4 regions of the Peribacillus sp. FSL K6-5616 genome follow, and region 1 is predicted to be linked to each of the others. Evidence: riboswitches for the same ligand, from Rfam matches in the RefSeq annotation. Region 1 holds a riboswitch; each other region holds the start of a gene.
What was found. A riboswitch is a leader RNA that binds a small molecule or an ion and turns the genes downstream of it on or off. The one in region 1 is predicted to bind S-adenosylmethionine.
Positions count from the first base shown of each region.

Region 1 (3,209 bases):
ATAAGGGCAGGCATCGACTCTGGAAGAAGGACCTTCCAAATGATCGTGCTCGTTTTTGCCCCCATCGATTTAGCGGCTTCAATTACACCTTTATCGATTTCACGAAGGCCGATTTCAACCATACGCGCATAAAATGGGGCCGCACCGATAATAAGTGCCGGCAGTGCAGCGTTCTCACCGATCATGGAACCGACAAGCGCTTTAGTGAAAGGAATGAGCAGCACGATCAAAATAAGAAATGGAATCGAACGGAATATATTGACGATAGCACTCATGACTCCGTTGACTGCCTGGTTTTGCCACATATTACCCTTTCCTGTCAGGAAAAGGATCAATCCTAGTATTATGCCTATAAAAAAGGTTGCCACTACAGAGACGCTTGTCATGTAAAGCGTTTCTTTCGTAGCTTCAATGATGTCTTCCCAATCAACATTCGGCAATAATTCTTCAAGCATGAGTAATCACCTCCACGCCTACCTGCTGTGCTTTAATGAATTCGATTGCGCGGAGCATTTCATCCTCTTTGCCATCTAGATGGATAAACAATGTGCCATATGAACCGCTTCTTGTTTGGGATATCTTACCTTGAACGATATTGACATCCAACTCGAAGTTACGTACAAGTTTGGTGATCAATGGGCTTTCTGCATGATCGCCTACAAAGGTCAATTGAATCACTTTGCCTGCTGGATAGCGTTCGAGCAAATGGTCCATCGTTTCTTTCGTTTCTTCCGGTTCCGTTACCTGTTGCACGAAACGCTTCGTCATTTGTTCTTTAGGATTCTTGAAGACATCCAGGACAGGACCCTGTTCAACAACCTGCCCGCTTTCCATCACGGCGACACGATGGCAGATTTTACGTATTACATGCATTTCATGCGTAATCAAGACGATCGTCAATCCCAAACGCTGATTGATGTCAACAAGCAATTCGAGTATGGAGTCGGTAGTCTGCGGATCCAAAGCAGAAGTCGCTTCATCACACAGCAGCACTTTAGGGTCATTTGCCAGTGCCCTGGCTATTCCCACCCTTTGCTTTTGCCCTCCGCTTAATTGCGAAGGATAGGCCTTTTCCCTGCCTTCAAGTCCGACTAACTTGATCAATTCGTTCACACGCTTGGTGCGTTCAGGTTTAGAAACTCCTGCAATTTCCAATGGAAAAGATATATTCTCCTGAACGGTCCTTGACCATAATAGATTGAAATGTTGGAAAATCATGCTGATTTCTTGACGGGCCTTACGGAGCTGAGCCCCTTTAATTTTTGAAATTTCCTTTTCAGCCACCACGACGGATCCCTCTGTAGGTGTTTCCAATCCATTGAGCATTCTGATCAAAGTACTTTTCCCCGCTCCACTGTAACCGATGATCCCGAAAATCTCGCCTTTATTTATTTCAACATTCACATTATTTACAGCCTTTATCGTCTCACTGTTTCCTTTTCCTGTTCGGAACAGCTTACTGACTTTCGTCAATGTAATCATTAACCCTCACCTCTTTTATCCAATAAAACCTATGAACTTAGTTGATTTCTCTACATTATTAGTCTGTTTCTCCTATCATGTAAAAGTTTTCTCCATTAATAAATAGAAAAAACCTTTCTGCATGAGCAGAAAGGCAGGTGAAGAAACAGGCCTTCCTCTCATCTTCCAAAGTGATTAAACTTTGTGTGAATTGGCACCTTTCCAAGGAAATCTCCTTGTCGGTTGCCGGGTTTCATCGGGCACATCCCTCCACCTCTCTTGATAAGAGCTAATATATAGAATATTTAAATATCATTAAGTTCTTTAGTATGCTGAAATTTTATCATAGATAAAAAAAGAGCGCAATGTATATTATTTCTAGTACAAGAATGAACAGGAACTTTACTTAAACCGATTTGGAAGTCAAGGAGACGATGTTCGTCGCCTTTTCAATTGCCTGCTCCAAATCTTCTATTAAGTCCTCTACATTTTCAATCCCAATCGATAATCGGACTTGATCGGCACTTACACCCGCTTTCTCAAGACCCGCCTCATTCAATTGTTGATGGGTTGTACTGGCTGGGTGGATGATCAAGCTCTTCGCATCCCCTACATTCGCCACATGGGACCATAATTCCACCGAATTGATAAGTTTTGCCCCAGCTTCGCGATTACCTTGAATCCCAAATGTCACGACAGATCCAGCTCCCTTTGGCAAATATTTATCCGCAAGGGCTTTATCGGGATGATCCTCATCACCAGGATGTGAAACCCAGGTCACGGCTGGATGGTTTTTTAAATAGTTTATGACAGACTTGGTGTTTGATAGATGCTCTTTCATCCTTACATGCAGCGTTTCAAGTCCAAGCGTAAACTGGAATGCACTTTGGGCACTTAGCGCAGGGCCCAAATCACGGAGTAACTGAACTCGGGCTTTCGTTATGAATGCGGCAGGTCCAACTGCCTCTGCGTATACCAGACCGTCGTAACTTGGGTCAGGCTCCGTGAAGCCTGGGTAGTTTGGCGAGTTCCAATCGAATTTCCCTCCATCCACTATGACACCGCCTAGCGTGGTTCCATTTCCAAGAAGCCATTTTGTAGCGGAATGGATGACAATATCCGCTCCAAAGTCAATTGGTCTGCAAAGATACGGTGTCGCGAAGGTATTATCAATGATTAAAGGTATGCCGGCTTCATGGGCGATTTCCGCTACCGCTTCAATATCAAGTACCCTCAAACTTGGATTTCCGATCGTTTCAGCAAAAATGGCTTTAGTTCTTGGCGTAATCGCCCTTTTGAAGTTTTCGGGATCATCGGGAGAAACGAACTTCACTTTGATCCCATATTTAGGAAGAGTGTTTTCAAAAAGGTTATACGTACCGCCATATAATGTAGAGGCAGAAACAATCTCATCCCCTGCAGCGGCGATATTCAGGATTGAAAGTGAGATGGCGGCCATTCCGCTTGCCGTTGCCAATCCGCCGATACCGCCTTCCAATAAGGCCATCCTTTCCTCAAAAACACTGACCGTGGGATTATGAAGCCGTGTATATATATAGCCATTCTCCTTTAGGCCAAATAAATTCGCTGCATGGTCGGTGTCTTTGAACAAGTATGCATTGCTTTGGTAGATAGGAACGGCACGGGCACCTGTTTCATCAGCTTGCAGACCGCCATGAACACTCAATGTTTCGAAGCGCAACTTTTTCTCTGACATATGAATTCACCTTTTTCTATGGATTTAGTTG
Region 1 is NZ_JBBOYT010000001.1:4,623,452-4,626,660, forward strand. It holds gene MHB45_RS22505 (methionine ABC transporter permease) at 1-455, opposite strand, end outside; gene MHB45_RS22510 (methionine ABC transporter ATP-binding protein) at 448-1,482, opposite strand; SAM riboswitch class I at 1,638-1,750, opposite strand; gene MHB45_RS22515 (O-acetylhomoserine aminocarboxypropyltransferase/cysteine synthase family protein) at 1,868-3,178, opposite strand.

Region 2 (3,209 bases), 3.7 Mb from region 1:
GTGTCACAGCATATGCAGGCCCCAATAGAACCGCCGTCAGGACATTTGCCAGATGTTGAATAGGAAAGATTTTTGCAAATCCTGCAGGGATGAAAATAAATGAACTGGTCAGCGTCGTTAAAGCAATGATCATGGCAGTCAATGTCAGTTTCTTGATAGGATTCATCCTCATGTCAACCACCTACAGAGGCCAATCCTGCTCATTTTGAACCATGTCCCAGAATAAATATTCATATCGGGAAGTAACCAAAAAGTGCTTTTCTAATCTAAGAAGTTCCTTTTCAGGCATGCCTTCCGTCAATTCTTCCAACAAAGTGATCAGCCACTTGTGTGCTTCCCCGAATTCAGGAGATGAATAGGACCTTATCCAATCTGCGTAGCGATTGTTTTCCAGTGCTGCTCCATTTTGTTCTTTTAATAGCAAACCGATTTCATAATAATCCCAAGCGCAGGGCAGGAGACAGGCGACCAAGTCTGCCAAAGTCCCATGCTGAGCTGCATTTAGCATGTAACCTGTATAGGCTAGAGTGGTTGGAGTAGGTTCTGTATTTTCCAATTCCTTGGAGCTGATCCCGAATTCGGAAGCATAATGCCGATGAATATCCATTTCCACTTGAAGGGTTTCATTTAAAATGCTCGCAAATTTTGCCATGGTTTCGATGTTATGGGCTTTGATGACACCTAAAGCAAAGAGCTTGGAATAATCCATGAGATAGACATAGTCCTGCTTCAGGTAATAGGCAAATTTCTTTTCAGGAAGTGTACCGTTTCCAATTGCCTGGACAAAGGGATGTGAATGGTTCCTTTTCCAAATCTCTTTTGCCCGTGCATGCAGTCTATCACTGAATGTTTCTAATTTTGTATTCTCCATTGTTCATCCTCCTATAGAATGGCTCCCTTTGTTGAATAAAAAACCCCGTTCCTGAATACGGAACGGGGTAGATGGATATAGTCTGTAAAATGGACGATATCATCCACTTCCCTCCGCCGGTATGAGCCGGTTCAGGTTCAAAGGGTCCGGAACTAATTCCATCTCAGTCTTAAAAAAGACTCCCCTAGTGGTGTGAATTGTATGTAATTACTGACATCATATCAGAAAGACAAGAAAATGCAACCCGTATTTGAAAGAGGAATCACTTTATGTCCAGGAAAAAAGGGAGAACCAGGTAATTGACTTTTGAAGATTATTAGGATAGAATCATTTCTACATCATTATATATCGAATTCTTATCCAGAGAGGTGGAGGGACTTGGCCCTAAGAAACCTCGGCAGCGGACCCGTTTAGGGAACTGTGCTAAATCCAACAAGCATATGCTTGGAAGATAAGAAGAGCCGTACGGACACTGTCAGCCTCTTCTTAAATTAGAAGGGGCTTTTATTTTTGGGAAATAACGTTTAGTGACATACTAGAAAAGGTATATATAATTTGGTGAAATCAAACAAGTTGATAAAGTTTAGCTAACTAGAAGCAGGCACTAGGACGACTGGGAAAGGAGCCATTTACATGGCAGAATTATTTAAGAGGATTGAACAGAGGAAGGCAAAACTCATTGAAGAGCTATTGGCCAATGGAGTATACAAAACCTCTGATGAAAGGCACCTTTATGATGCCCCATTAAAAGTACTTGAAGATGAATATAAGATTGTTATAAATAGACCTAATAACGAGTCACCTTCTGAATGGATGACATAGTAAACGGAATACAATATTTGGATTTTTGGATAAGGGATATGATGTAAGCATTCGCAGTCTACACTAGTGGATGCTTTTTTTGCGTTTATTAGAAAACGACACAAATTATACATAATTAAATAACAAAATAGGTGTTTTGTTACATTTGGCCTATAAAATAACACATTTAATTTTGAAAAATAGTTGATTTTAACTAGTGGTTTCATTATGATGAAAGTGTAAAAATATTGAATAAATGGGAGGTGACTATGATGCCTAGCCGTAAGGTAACTATAGAAAAAGTAGAAGAGAAGAGACAGGAAATGATAAAGTTGGGAGCGATTTACGGCTTAACAAGTCTGCTGACTGTACAAGCCAGTCAAGAATTGGATACGCTATTGAATGCGTTAGCAAGTAAAAGAGATTCTGAATATTTTTCCCTTCAAGAAGCATATAGGTATTTTTAAATTAGCAATTCGACCTTTATTAATCTGAAAAAGCTACTGCTCAAGGCAATAGCTCTAAAGAAATATATATTAAATATCGACACGTTTACCTAGAATGATCAAATCCCGCTCAATGCCATCCATCTCGGCAACTTGAGGTAAATGTGCCCATTCTTCAAACCCGAATTTGGAAAAAAGCTTAAGGCTTGGTGTATTATGGGCGAAAATGAAACCCAATAAAGTCTTAACACCTAATTTTGGACTCAATTCAATTGCCTTTCGAATCGAAATTTGTCCAATTCCTTTTCCCCGGAAATAATCATCAATATAAATACTGATTTCGGCAGTGGATTTATATGCCGGTCGGCCATAAAAGGATTGAAAGCTCATCCATCCAGCGGTTTTCCCTTCTATAGTAATGATATATAGCGGTCTACTTTCTGAATGATGTTCCTCAAACCATTTAACCCTCGATTGGACGGATACAGGTTCCGTATCTGCCGTGACCATTCTTGAAGCAATTGTCGAATTATATATTTCAACAATTCTGGGTAGATCAGATAGTTCTGCCTCTCTAAACTCTATGTGTTCTTCCATGATTTAAACTCCTAACTATCATTTATTCAATCTCCAGAATGAAGGGTAATCCCGTTTCCATTGAAAGTTTTATATTATCATACACTCTTTATTCTTTATCTGACAATTCTTTTTTATGTTAGTACTGCAGATTTTTTGGGTATGAAAAAGATTAAATACTTCTAGTAAAAAGACAAGAGGAGAACCAAATGAAAAAATTGGCAGGTATATTGATTATCGTACTGGTTATATGTTTTGCTGCATATGAATTTCAGGCCTCGGAGTCGGAAGATGTGCAAAGGGTCATGGCTTTTGGAGATTCATTAACCTATGGAAAAGGGGATAAGGACGGGGAAGGATATATAGATGGCCTTGAGGATGAATTGAATAATCCGCAATCGGAGCAAAAAGTGAGTTTTTGGAATTACGGTATTAAAGGCCAGGAAACGGATGGGGTGATGAAACAGCTAGATGATTACCGCATTAAAACGAAACTTGATGAAGCCGATACTTTC
Region 2 is NZ_JBBOYT010000001.1:938,625-941,833, forward strand. It holds gene thiW (energy coupling factor transporter S component ThiW) at 1-166, opposite strand, end outside; gene tenA (thiaminase II) at 182-871, opposite strand; TPP riboswitch at 963-1,067, opposite strand; SAM riboswitch class I at 1,225-1,329, shown strand; gene MHB45_RS04510 (Fur-regulated basic protein FbpA) at 1,505-1,693, shown strand; gene MHB45_RS04515 (aspartyl-phosphate phosphatase Spo0E family protein) at 1,945-2,139, shown strand; gene MHB45_RS04520 (GNAT family N-acetyltransferase) at 2,209-2,715, opposite strand; gene MHB45_RS04525 (DUF459 domain-containing protein) at 2,904-3,209, shown strand, end outside.
Region 2: another riboswitch for S-adenosylmethionine. It lies ahead of MHB45_RS04510 (Fur-regulated basic protein FbpA); the one in region 1 lies ahead of MHB45_RS22510 (methionine ABC transporter ATP-binding protein).

Region 3 (3,209 bases), 2.0 Mb from region 1:
GTGCCTGTGTTTTAAGAAATTCAATCGTTTTTTCTGCCTCTTGATCAGCAATCTCATTCAGCCTGGTCAAGTCGTATCCGGTTGTCCAAAGCTCTGGTAATATGACGATATCGGGTTCGGACCGAGCTGCTTTTTCCATCCATTGCTCTGCAACCTGAAAATTGATATCTGGTTGCCCGAAGGCTATATCCATTTGAATACAAGTTATTTTCCACTTCATCGTTAAAACCCCCACACGTAAAAAATGCTTTACAAGACTACGATAAACATATATCATTTGTGACTAGAATTTCAAGAAATTTCAGAGAAGGTGTATAAATGGTGCAATTCGAAAAATCCGGACTGCTTCAGGACCTGCCCAAGCAGTTTTTTGCTTCACTGGTCGCAAAAGTCAATGCAATCACGGAACAAGGACATGATGTCATTAATTTAGGCCAGGGAAACCCTGATCAGCCGACGCCGGAACATATCGTCAAAAGTTTGCAGTCTGCTGCTGAAAAAACGATTAATCATAAATATTCGCCATTCCGGGGACATCAATATTTAAAAGATGCTGCTGCCGTCTTTTATGAACGAGAATACGGTGTCAAGCTGGATCCGAATAGTGAAGTGGCGATTCTCTTCGGGGGCAAGGCAGGTCTTGTCGAACTTCCGCAGTGTTTATTGAATCCAGGTGATACGATCCTTGTTCCAGATCCCGGCTATCCGGATTATCTTTCCGGTGTTGTTTTAGCCCAGGCAAAGACCGAACTGATGCCCTTGACAGAAGAAAATGATTTTCTTCCGAAATACGATGACATACATAAAGAAGTTCTTGATAAAGCCAAAATGATGTTCTTGAATTATCCGAATAATCCCACAGGCGCTTCTGCAAATGAAAGTTTCTTTGATGAAACCGTCTCCTTTGCAAAAGAACATTCAATATGTGTGGTCCATGATTTTGCCTATGGGGCGATAGGATTCGACGGAAAAAAACCGATAAGTTTTCTGCAGGCGGAGGGAGCGAAGGATGTAGGAGTTGAAATATACACTCTATCGAAAACATACAATATGGCAGGGTGGAGAGTCGGCTTCGCAGTGGGCAATAAGAGTGTAATAGAAGCTCTTGAACTATTACAAGACCATCTTTATGTGAGTCTTTTCCCGGCGATACAAGAAGCTGCGGCAAGCGCTTTGCTTGACTCACAGACCTGTGTAGAGCAGTTAGTGCAGATGTACGAGGGGCGAAGGAATGTTTTCATTGAGGGATTGAGGGCCATCGGCTGGGATGTCAAAGCTCCAGCGGCATCGTTTTTTGCCTGGCTCAAAGTACCTGAAGGTTTTACGTCCGAGAGTTTTGCGGACTATTTATTAACGCATGCCCATGTAGCTGTTGCCGCAGGGAATGGGTTCGGTGAATTTGGCGAAGGTTATGTCAGGGTAGGGCTACTGACTTCGGAAGAACGGCTGCAAGAGGCTGTGGAACGAATACGTACATTAAACTTATTTTAATGCAATATGATTCACCTTTAAATAGTTAAAACTTATTGACAAAGTAGGAATTACCTGTCAGAATACAAAATAAATTCTTAATCTTTCGATACTTTGATGCAACTTATATATCAGCGTTTTCTTATTTTGAGCAGGTGGAGGGACTAGCCCGATGAAGCCCAGCAACCGACCGTAATTCCATTGTAAAATGGGGCGGAATCCTTCCGCCGGATTTTTTTGAAATCCACAAGGCACGGTGCTAATTCTTGCAGCCGAGGGCTGGGAGATAAGAAGATGGCTTTTTAAAGCCTCTTCTTTATGAAGGGGCTTTTGCCATTTTGAGACCATCTCAGGTTATTAATGACATCGAGAGTTTACTAACGTGTTATAGGAGTGATCAGATGAGCGAGATAGTCGCTACTTATTTAATTCATGACTTTAATGGAAATCATGAGAAAAAAGCAGAGAGCATTGCCTTGGGTCTGACTGTGGGGACATGGACGGACTTGCCACATTTGGTACAGAAACAACTGGAAAAACATAAGGGACGCGTCGTATCGGTGACACCCCTATCTGAAGATGAGAGGGCAAACAGCTACTTTAATCGGAAAGTATACCGTTCGCTGATTAAAATTGCCTATCCGGCAAGGAATTTCTCCAATGATTTACCCGCAATCCTTACGACGGTCTTCGGCAAACTTTCATTGGACGGTGAAATAAAACTTATTGACTTGGATTTTGTCGGTGATATTCAAAAAGCTTTTCCCGGGCCGCAATTTGGCATTGAAGGCATAAGGGAAAAGGTTGGCGTATTTAACCGGCCCTTGGTGATGAGCATCTTTAAAGGCGTATTGGGAAGAGACCTACCATTTCATAATGAGCAACTGAGGCAACAAGCATTGGGAGGTGTCGATCTAGTTAAGGATGATGAGATCCTCTTTGATCAGGAACTGACTCCATTTTTCGATAGAATAAAAACGGGAAAAAGAATATTGAATGAAGTCTATGAAACTACTGGCCACCGGACTTTATATGCTGTCAATCTATCAGGGAAAACATTTGAATTATTGGATAAGGCAGAGCAAGCGGCTGAAGCAGGGGCAGATGCTTTATTGTTCAACGTTCATACATATGGTTTGGATGTATTGCAGGCCTTGAGTGAACATGATCGTATCAAGTTGCCGATCATGGCGCACCCCGCATATAGCGGAGCATTGGCATCTTCATCATTTTATGGTATCGGCTATCCATTATTGCTTGGTAAATTAGTTAGATTATCAGGTGCGGATTTATCCTTGTTCCCTTCTCCTTATGGAAATGTCGCACTTGAAAAAACGGAGACCTTAGCGATTGCTGAAGCTCTGACAAAAGATGAACTTGCATGGAAAAAAGCCTTCCCTGTTCCTTCTGCAGGCATTCATCCGGGCATGGTTCCGGACCTGATCAAGGATTTCGGGCATGATAGTGTAATTAATGCCGGAGGCGGAATTCACGGGCACCCTGACGGAGCAGAGGGCGGTGCCAAGGCTTTCCGTTCTGCTGTGGAAGCCGTTCTGGCAGGAAAGGAACTTTCTGAAGCGGCGGCTGAGGAAGAAACCCTAAGAAAAGCTCTTGTGTTGTGGGGAGGCCTATAAGAAATAATGAAACCGATTATCTTTTGTGATTTTGACGGAACGATTACCAACACAGATAATATCATTTCAATTATGAAGAAATTTGCGCCTCCGGAATGGGAAGCG
Region 3 is NZ_JBBOYT010000001.1:2,620,274-2,623,482, reverse strand. It holds gene MHB45_RS12500 (carbon-nitrogen family hydrolase) at 1-220, opposite strand, end outside; gene MHB45_RS12495 (pyridoxal phosphate-dependent aminotransferase) at 319-1,491, shown strand; SAM riboswitch class I at 1,610-1,763, shown strand; gene mtnW (2,3-diketo-5-methylthiopentyl-1-phosphate enolase) at 1,872-3,104, shown strand; gene MHB45_RS12485 (2-hydroxy-3-keto-5-methylthiopentenyl-1-phosphate phosphatase) at 3,111-3,209, shown strand, end outside.
Region 3: another riboswitch for S-adenosylmethionine. It lies ahead of mtnW (2,3-diketo-5-methylthiopentyl-1-phosphate enolase); the one in region 1 lies ahead of MHB45_RS22510 (methionine ABC transporter ATP-binding protein).

Region 4 (3,209 bases), 670 kb from region 1:
TAACACTGATGGGAGAACAACCGGATGCACAGAAGAAAGGAGCTGCCATTTGCAGCTCCTTTTTTTTATTGGGGTGGGAGTAATATGGCAGTAAAAAAGGAATGGCCGCTAGTATCGTGGAATAAATTATTTTTAACACTTAGAAATCCGTTGTGAGTCCAGTTACGAAGTAAGCCAGCTAAAAATAGTAATATAATGGGGACGGCAAAAACGGTTAAAAACGAGATAATGCCGCTGACCGCAAGATGAGCCAACTGCTAATCAGCAAGCAGCTGGATAAAAAAACTTAAATCGCATGGTTCATGAATTACTGAAAATCTACGTATTAATTATTCACGATTTTCCTATTTGGTTTCTTCGAGGGAAATGGTTGAAAAAGGAGGATAAGATGAATGGACAGGGAATCTTCATTATTAAAAGAGCATTTGTATCAGCTGGAGGAGAAATTGTTAAAATCTGAAGTTCGTACATCTCCAGAAGTACTTTCATCATTATTGAAAGATGATTTCTTTGAGTTCGGCAGTTCAGGTAACATATGGACAAAAAGTGATTTTATGGGGCAAGAGGGAGCCGGAGCGGTGAACATGACACTAAGTCAATTTGAGATGCATCCATTGTCTGATGATACCGTGCTAACTACATACCGGATTTTTGATGAAGATAAGCTGGAACATACCTTAAGAAGTTCAATTTGGAAGTGTGCGAATGGAAGATGGCAAATGTTTTTTCATCAAGGCACAAAAACAAAAGGGCTCCTTTATGCCCTTTTTTTTTATGAAAAAGAAAGTTTTCCCTGCTTGAAAACTATTTCACTAAAATGATAGGGGTGGATGAAGTTGATCTTTCGGACCATTGATACGGACAAAGATAAAGATACTATCATTAATTTCCGGAAAGATTCCTTTGTTGTAAGTTTTGGAACTGATGCTGGTTTGGGAGATGAACATGCATATCTGCAACGAATGGAAGAAAGGGTCCGCAAATTTCCGGATGGACAGGTGATCATTGAAAAGGACCAAGAACCGATTGGACAAATGGAACTTCAAATTCGGGAGTATGAAGGAACTGAAATTGGCTATGTGAATCTATTTTATCTTATTCCCGAATACCGCAGTAAAGGCCTTGGCAAGGAATTGGTTCGCTACGCAGAAAACTTTTTCAGGCAATTTAATGTATCCGAATATCACTTAAGGGTTTCTCCGGATAATCAAAGGGCGATTTCTTTATATACGAATTCAGGCATGGTGAAGATAAGGGAAGAAAATGAAAAATACCCTGTATGGAGAATGAGTAAATCATTATATTAATATAATTAAAAAGTATCGATTCACTATACTATGAAACTATTTATCGCGATGAAAAATATGGTTGACTTTAGTGGAATTAGAATATATAGTGAAGGACATAATTAAATATAACGTTAATTCTTATCAAGAGATGTGGAGGGACTTGGCCCTATGATACCTCGGCAGCGGGTTTTTACTTTTGTAAAAATACTGTGCTAATTCCAACGGACGAAAGTTTGAAAGATAAGAAGGAGCTTTTCTTAGATAATTAATTTTAAGAGTTTACTCTTTTTTATGTCTAAAAGAGGCCTCTTCTGTCTGATGACGGAAGAGGCCTCTTTTGTTAATTCAAAATGTATATGGTTATTTGGAGAATTGGTGCAATTACTCGTGAATTTCGCAGATTTACTCGTGAGTTTGGTGCAATTACTCGTGAATTTCGCAGATTTACTCGTGAGTTTGGTGCATTTACTCGTGAATTTTGCAGATTTACTCGTGAGTTTGACAGAATTTAACCCTATCATTATGAAGCGTTGCAAAGCTCTTCTCTCTGGATAAGGAATTCGTACAAATAAACAGCATGGGGGGAGATTGGATGATTGAGTTTCAAGGTGTTAAAAAGGTTTATCAAACAAAGAAACAGACTGTCGAGGCTTTGAAGGGCATTGATTTGACAGTGGAAAAGGGGGATATATTCGGGGTAGTCGGTTATAGCGGGGCCGGAAAGAGTACGTTGATCAGGTTGGTCAATTTGCTTGAACATCCTTCAGATGGTTCGGTGGTTGTTGGGGGCAAGGATTTAACCAAATTAAGCCCGAAGGAATTACGGGCAGAAAAGAAAAAAATCGGGATGATCTTTCAGCATTTCAACTTACTAAACTCAAAAACTGTTTTTGATAATATTGCCATGCCGCTGGTTTTATCGGGAACTCCGGCTAAGGAAATCAAAGAACGTGTAGGCGAGCTATTGGAGTTCGTTGGCTTATCGAGCAAAGCAAAGAGTTATCCGGAACAATTATCCGGCGGGCAAAAGCAGCGGATCGGCATTGCGAGGGCATTGGCTACGAATCCATCGATCTTATTGTGTGATGAAGCTACGTCGGCATTGGATCCACAAACAACGAGTGCAGTTCTGCAGCTCTTAAAAAAAATTAATAAAGAATACAATATCACCATTTTGCTAATCACTCATGAGATGTCTGTCATTCGGGAAATTTGCAATAAGGTAGCGGTCATGGAGGGCGGCTGCGTCGTTGAACAAGGTTCGGTTTTCGAAGTTTTTGCCAAGCCGCAAACGGATATTGCAAAAAACTTCGTGAGAACGGTCATACATGACGAAATTCCACAAAGTTTCTTAAAAAGCATAGGGTCCCATATCCCGATTATTTGGAAAATTAATTTTATTGGAACTACTTCGGGTACTCCTTTACTTTCAACCATCTCGAAGAAATATGATGTTCATTTAAGTGTCTTATCAGCCAATATTTCTGAAATCCAAGAAACGCCTTTCGGGAATTTGATCATCGAAGTAACGGGGAGCAAAAATGAGGTCGACAAGGCTTATCAATATATTAAAGATGAGGGGATTCTCGTCCAGGAGGTGCAAGTATAAATGGGTAATACGCTTTGGGGAATGGAAATAACGGCAGACCAGCTGTCGACAGCTTTCGGTGACACACTTTATATGGTAGCCATCTCATTGATATTTTCCGGATTGATCGGGCTTCCGCTCGGTATCCTGCTTGTCATTACAAGAAAGGGTCACATCCTGGAGAATAAATGGATTTTTAATGTATTGAACCCGATCATCAATATCCTGCGGTCCGTTCCTTTCATCATCTTGCTTGTAGCACTCATTCCGTTTACAAGAATGATTGTCGGCAGTGCAATCGGAACGAATGCGGCCATTGTTCCGCTAATCTT
Region 4 is NZ_JBBOYT010000001.1:3,950,148-3,953,356, reverse strand. It holds gene MHB45_RS19130 (amidohydrolase family protein) at 1-3, shown strand, start outside; gene MHB45_RS19125 (nuclear transport factor 2 family protein) at 393-821, shown strand; gene MHB45_RS19120 (GNAT family N-acetyltransferase) at 831-1,307, shown strand; SAM riboswitch class I at 1,425-1,536, shown strand; gene MHB45_RS19115 (hypothetical protein) at 1,581-1,844, shown strand; gene MHB45_RS19110 (methionine ABC transporter ATP-binding protein) at 1,882-2,898, shown strand; gene MHB45_RS19105 (methionine ABC transporter permease) at 2,920-3,209, shown strand, end outside.
Region 4: another riboswitch for S-adenosylmethionine. It lies ahead of MHB45_RS19115 (hypothetical protein); the one in region 1 lies ahead of MHB45_RS22510 (methionine ABC transporter ATP-binding protein).